DNA from 3 places in the Chryseobacterium sp. CFS2 genome. Region 2 is predicted to be linked to each of the others. Evidence: riboswitches for the same ligand, from Rfam matches in the RefSeq annotation. Region 2 holds a riboswitch; each other region holds the start of a gene.
What was found. A riboswitch is a leader RNA that binds a small molecule or an ion and turns the genes downstream of it on or off. The one in region 2 is predicted to bind cobalamin.
Positions count from the first base shown of each region.

Region 1: linked by a shared signal. The riboswitch ahead of prpB (methylisocitrate lyase) and the one ahead of ODR02_RS12610 (TonB-dependent receptor plug domain-containing protein) in region 2 are both predicted to bind cobalamin.
Region 3: linked by a shared signal. The riboswitch ahead of ODR02_RS04065 (TonB-dependent receptor plug domain-containing protein) and the one ahead of ODR02_RS12610 (TonB-dependent receptor plug domain-containing protein) in region 2 are both predicted to bind cobalamin.

Region 1 is NZ_JAZHQU010000014.1:14,407-16,681, reverse strand. Features, by position in the region: gene ODR02_RS22835 (hypothetical protein) at 1-195, opposite strand, end outside; cobalamin riboswitch at 444-636, shown strand; gene prpB (methylisocitrate lyase) at 1,083-1,991, shown strand; gene prpC (bifunctional 2-methylcitrate synthase/citrate synthase) at 1,978-2,275, shown strand, end outside.
Region 2 is NZ_JAZHQU010000004.1:605,639-607,913, forward strand. Features, by position in the region: gene ODR02_RS12610 (TonB-dependent receptor plug domain-containing protein) at 1-1,089, opposite strand, end outside; cobalamin riboswitch at 1,122-1,299, opposite strand; gene ODR02_RS12615 (T9SS type A sorting domain-containing protein) at 1,436-2,275, opposite strand, start outside.
Region 3 is NZ_JAZHQU010000002.1:135,167-137,441, reverse strand. Features, by position in the region: gene ODR02_RS04075 (cytochrome-c peroxidase) at 1-120, shown strand, start outside; gene ODR02_RS04070 (transporter) at 133-1,080, shown strand; cobalamin riboswitch at 1,173-1,357, shown strand; gene ODR02_RS04065 (TonB-dependent receptor plug domain-containing protein) at 1,467-2,275, shown strand, end outside.

The sequences.
Region 1 (2,275 bases), on a different contig from region 2:
AGGCAGTAAATTATTCAGAAAATTTTCGTCCTCACTCCAGCTTTTCAATCCGGATTTATCATCAATTAAAACACCAAAACCTTGTGAATAATTTTCATACGAGGAAATAGTATTCTGAAAGTAGATCAGTTTTTCCAGTTCTACCGGAATTTCCTGCAGATTCAAGTTTTGTTTAAATTTTGTAATTTCTACCATGGTCAATTATATTCGGTTAATAAGATTTGTAAAATAAAAATAAAACAGCAAATTTATTAACTATCTTTAATTTTATGGTCATGTTTTATATTAATTTAACAACACAAACAAGCTGTTCTACTCCCAAAACACAGATTACAACTAAAACATTTTCAATACATTAAATTAAAAAAACTATTGATTACATAAAATATCTTTTTCGTTATTATAAAATACTTATATTTACCACCAAGGAGTTCTTAAAACCTTCTTTATCAACCGAAACTGGTTACACTTAGCTGTGTATTAAAAGGGAATCGTGTGTAAATCACGAACTGTCGCGCAACTGTAAGTAACATACAAAAAGTTTTTATCAATTGATATCCACTGTATATTTTTTATATGGGAAGGATGATAAAAACAGTTACAAGTCAGGAGACCTGCCTATTTCGTATTGACGATGCTTTCGCGATTTGAAGCTTACAGTCAGGTATGATGCGATATGGATATAGTACGATAATTTTTTTATCAAACTGTGTTATTTTTTGAGATGAATATGAGCGTACGTTGTGTACTTCTCATGATTCTGTAGCTCATTCGTATCCCCTTTCCGTAATTTTTCTTTCTTAATAAAGCACCGCGAAGTTTACAGAGAACTTTTTATAGGATTTTAATCAATGTAAAAAGGGATAAGGTGTACCAAAGCAATTTTAATTATTCGTGGAGTTCCAACAGGTTTATTTTACAAACCTGTACAATCAGAGGTTCTCAAAATTCCCGACATCTGCACAATGGGAAGATTCCCCAACTCCTTTCCTACTTTTTACTTTTTACTCAAAAGCGATGTCTTTACAGCTCTTCCGCTTCTTTAATGACAAACAAATTTCAACTCAACAATAAATATTATAATGATCAAAAATGAAAATTGGAAGTCGCCCGGCTTAAAATTCCGGGAGGCTATGGAAAAAGAAAATCCCCTTCAGATTGTTGGAGCCATCAATGCAAACCATGCATTATTGGCACAGCAGGCTGGTTTTAATGCCATCTATCTTTCAGGAGGAGGTGTTGCTGCAGGGTCTTTAGGAATTCCTGATTTAGGAATTACAACTCTGGATGATATACTCATAGATGTTCAGCGTATTACTAATATTTGTGATTTACCACTTTTGGTAGATATTGATACAGGATTTGGACCTTCCGCTTTTAATGTTGCCCGAACGATAAAATCATTAATCAAAGCCGGAGCTGCTGCCATTCACATTGAAGATCAGGTGGGAGCAAAACGTTGCGGACACCGCCCCGGAAAAGAAATCGTAAGCAAAGAGGAAATGGTGGACCGGCTTAAAGCCGCAGCAGATGCCCGTACCGATGAAAATTTTGTGATCGGAGCCAGAACAGATGCTTTTGCCAGTGAAGGACTGGAAAAAACGCTAGAAAGAGCCATCGCTTATAAAGAAGCCGGGGCAGATTTCATTTTTGCTGAAGCAGTTCCTGATTTAAGCTTTTATCAAAAATTTGTTGATGCTACTGGGATTCCTGTACTAGCCAATATCACGGAATTTGGAATGATCAAAATGTACACTGTAGAAGAACTGAAAAATGCAGGTGTAGGACTCGTCCTCTACCCTCTTTCTGCCTTCAGAGCTGCCAATAAAGCTGCACAGAATGTATACCAACATATCCGTAAAGACGGAACACAAGCCAATGTGCTAGATACAATGCAGACAAGAGAAGAACTCTATCAAAGTATTGGCTACCACGATTATGAACAAAAATTAGATAACCTTTTTAAACAAAATACTCATGTCAACGAATAGCGAACCAACATTTAAGCCTAAAAAAAGCGTAGCACTTTCCGGAGTGACAGCAGGTAATACCGCTCTTTGCAGTGTAGGAAAAAGTGGAAATGATCTCCATTACAGAGGTTATGATATATTGGATCTTGCAGAGAGAGCACAATTTGAAGAAGTTGCTTACCTGCTTATTTATGGTCAGCTGCCCACTGAAGCTCAACTCAAAAACTATAAAGCAAAATTAAAATCATTGAGAGGTCTTCCTCATTCTGTTAGAAATATTTTAAAAAGTATTCCGGCAGCTGCAC
Region 2 (2,275 bases):
TTCAAAACGCAGGTCTTTCGTAGCAAAATACCTCAACAATCCTGAAATTGAGCCGATATTTCTGCTTACATCAGATATTCCACTCGCGTACCCTTCTCCTTTATTGATCTGAAATTCTCCGATAAGATTAAAATTCCATTTTGAATTCAGGAAATAATTGAAATCATTTTTGAAGATATAATTTTTCCCGGTTCCACCACTGGATTTAGGTTGATTTAGTGAACCGAAATACTGAAAGTTTTCTTCCGTATACGCTGCTTTAAAGGAGTTGCTGAAATTTGTTTTGTTCCAGTCCCACGAAAGAAGACTTCTTACACTTTGAGTCTTATATTTTGTCTTTGTTCCTGTTTCTTCATACACAGGATAATGCTGTGAAGAATCAAAAAACTGGCTCTGCCATGAAATTTTATGATCATTCGTTATCTTGTAGGAAGCTCCTGCATTGAACGTAGTATTGTAATAATTTCCGTTTCGGTTAATATAGTTCAGATCGCTTACCTGATAATCATTTTCACTTACAGAATAATTTCCGGAAGCTTTAAAACTGAACCTTTCATTACTGTAAGAACCTTTTACAAAATTATTATAGGTATTAAAAGAAGCAACTTCTGAAAATAAAGAACCATGGAAGCCTTTATTAAAATCAAGGGTATTATTCAGGTGAATACTTCCTCCGATAGCACCACTTCCATACACCACACTTCCGCCACCGGCTTTTATACCGATCTGATCATAGCCGAACAAAGCAATATTATTGATATCTCCCTGTCCCAGAAAACTGGAATTGATATTAATCCCATTCCATACAAATGCTGTCTGCTGAGCGGTAGTTCCTCTGAATGAAGGTGAAGAAACAGCACCACGACCATTTTCTTTAATAAAAACCTGCGACTGAAATCTCAGAAGCTCCGAAAGATTACTGGAGTTTTTCTCGGCATCTTCCTCCGAAATTATTTTTACAGGATGAAAAAGTTTAACCCTGTTCATCTGGTTGTCGAAAACATAAATAGTATCGATGGTTTTCTCTTGTCCAAAAAGAAAGCAACCATACGATGAAAAAAGCAGTACTAAAGATCTTTTTATATCCATACTTTTTTACTTTTCCTCCGAAAGCAATATGTTTTTTAATTATAATTCCGGCAGGTCTCCTGACTTTCGCATTCTGCTCCTTCCCGTTTTTATACAGTGGTTTTTTGCAGAAACTTTTGTTGCGATTTACAGTTGCGGGGACAGTCCGGGAGTTACACCCGATTCCCTTTTCATTCCAAAATACTGGAAACCAAAATTTTTGCAAAGATAGTTTTTTATATGTATTCGCCCAAAACCATACTTATGCTTAAAAAGCAGGTCTTCTTATGAGGTGAAACAAAAAAAGAACAGCTGCTTTCAATATTGAAAACAGCCATTCATCCCACTACTTTACTATTTATATATGTTACTTTTTAATCAGTTTATAAGTCTCTTTTTTACCTCCTTTCACAGAGTATTGTAAAATATAATCTCCTTTTGATAAGGATGAAACATCAATCTGTCCTTCTACAGCATTGAATGATTTCACCCTTTGTCCAACCATATTATAAATTTCTGCGTTCTCTATTTTTCCTGTTCCTTTAAAATATAGAATATCAGCAACTGGATTAGGATAAATACCTATGCTGCTTTTCTCTTTTACAGCGTCATTGACGGATAAAAATTCAGAAGTATCCAGATAAAAAGCGATCATCTGACCTGAAGCATTTGTTCCTGAACCTGCAATTTTCTTTCCATCCTGTGAAATAGCCAGAGGAAGTCCCATGGTTACCCCATTCGTTGCAATTCCTAAGGATGCTGCATAATCATTCAGATTAATCCTTCCGGTAGCAGAAGTCCAGATAAAACCTTCTCCGGACATGGGAGGAGCACCAAATGCTCTGTAATATCCGATAACTTTTTTCCCATCAGCAGAAATTCCTGTTGCACCCCCTTTGAAACTGAAAGAAGCATTAGGATGGGTGATATACGTGAGCCCGCTTACAGTATTCCAAACATAGGGATTAGGATTTGCAGCTCCTATGATGGTATTTCCGTCTGCAGAAATCCCTCCTGCTTCCCCTACATTATTCCCGTTATTATCAGTAATAAAACTTTCTACTCCATCCTGCCATTTTGCACCGCTTCTCGTACCGTTTGATTCATCCTGCCATCCCACAATTACTGTTCCTGCTGCATTAATTGCATTTGCTCTTGAACTGCGTCCGGAAACAATACTTCCAAGATCTACCATTCCGTTCACTTC
Region 3 (2,275 bases), on a different contig from region 2:
CTGAAACAGAATGGGCATATAGGTATTGCTATGAACAGTCAGGAAAAACAGTCGATCATTGCATTCCTGAAAACATTATCAGATAAAAGTTTTATATCCAATCCAAAATTTGCAGAATAATTTATAGAAAACATGAAGAAGATTATAGTAATAATAAGTTTAATCCTGTTTGGGCAATATCAGGCAAAAACCATCAGAGATAGCGCATATATAGCTCCGGACAGCTTTAGCAGATTTGATTTTGATGATGATTGTGATGCCTGTGGCTGTGCTGCAGGAAACGGTTCTTCCGGCTTTGAGTCTTTATTGAATCCACAGTTTATCGGAATCAAATACTTTGCCCAGCATTACAAAGCAAAAGAAAACCTATTTGTGAAAGATCTTACACAGGATCAGTATTTCAATACCTTACAGCTTTGGGGAAAGATTCCTTTAACTAAAAAACTGAGTGTATATGCAAGTCTGCCATTCCATTTCCATGAAAAGAAAACCCAACAGGGAGATATCAAAATCAATGGAATCGGGGATCTTAACCTGATGGGAATTTATCAGCTGATGAGTTCTAAAGATAATTTTCACCACTTAAGCGGAGGGTTGGGTGTGAAAATCCCTTTGGGGAAATTCGATGAGAAAGGAGCTTCCGGCGTTAATCCGAGTTTTCAGCTGGGAACCGGAAGCTGGGATTATCAGGCCGCTTTGAATTATAAGTTTCAGAAAAATAAAGTGGCTGTGTTGGTGAATACAGATTATACCATCAAAACGGAGAATAAGAAAAATTACCGATTTGGAAACCAATGGAATTATGCTGCAACAGGTTTTTATCAGGTTGCGGGGAATGAAAAATCTATTTTTTCTGTAAAAACGGGAGTTCAGGGAGAGGTTTATGCTCAGAATAAACAGTTCAATGAAGCCTTGCCTAATACTGCAGGAAGTGCTTTGTATGGGAAATTGGGTTTTGAAGCTTCTTACAAAAGGCTGAGTTTGGGAAGTGAACTCATGCTTCCTATGTATACCCATCTGGCAGGAGGTGATATCGAAGCAAAATCAAGATTCAGTATTTTCCTGAATATTGGAATTTAAATAAAAACCCTTTTGAAAATCATGTTAAAGCTCCTTCGGGAGCTTTAATTGTTTATGAATCATTATTTTAATTGGGGGTTAGGAATAATTTTTTATCTTTGCCGGAATTTGGTGAGCCCTAAAAAGCTCTTAAAAGGGAATCCGGTGAAAATCCGGAACAGACCCGCTGCTGTAAGCTCCACACCAAGGTTTTTGAAGAATATATCCACTGTTTTTTAATGGGAAGGATTTCAAAAATGGAGTAAGTCAGAAGACCTGCCAGAAAATAATCGTTTGACGCTTTCGTGGAATAAAGCTTAGGACATCAATGATTCTGTGCAGTGACAGCTGTGCTTTGTCGTTGCTTTCTTATATCCATTAGCGTCTTCATTATCCTAAATGAGCTAATGGCGGCAAAACAAACTACTTCTGCAATTCATAAAGCTGTTTTCACAATACTGGTGATCACATCTCAACTTTTATATTCTCAAAAAAAGAAAAATGACACTCTGAAGGAGGAATCCATCAAGGCGATTAGTCTTTATAAAAAGAATTTTAAAGAAATTATTCCGGCACAAACCCTGCAAGGTGAGCAGCTGGAAAGACTGAACAGCCATTCAGTTGCTGATGCTTTGCGGTATTTTTCCGGAGTTCAGATCAAAGATTATGGAGGGTTAGGTGGTTTGAAAACCATTAATATCCGCAGTATGGGAAGCCAGCATGTAGGTGTTTTCTATGATGGAATTCAATTGGGAAATGCTCAAAACGGGCTGGTAGATCTCGGGAGATATTCATTAGATGATCTGGAAGAAATATCATTGTATAACGGGCAGAAAAGTGAAATTTTCCAACCTGCAAAAGACTTTGGCTCTTCGGGATCGATCTATCTGCAGCCCAAGACACCCGTATTTAAAGGAACAAGAAAAACCAATCTCGTTATAAGAGCAAAAAGTGCGTCCATTGATCTTTTCAATCCATCATTCCGTTTGGAACAAAAAATATCAGACAGAGTTTCTGCCAGTTTCAGTGGAGAATTCATGCAGAGTGACGGGATTTACAGATTTCGGTATGCCAAGAAATATCCCGATGGCCAGCAGGCTTATGATACCATCGCAAAGAGACAGGATTCAGATATCAGGGCAAAACGTTTTGAAACGTCTATCAATGGCACTTTAAATAACGGAAGCTGGAATATCCGTGGCTACGGTTATATTTC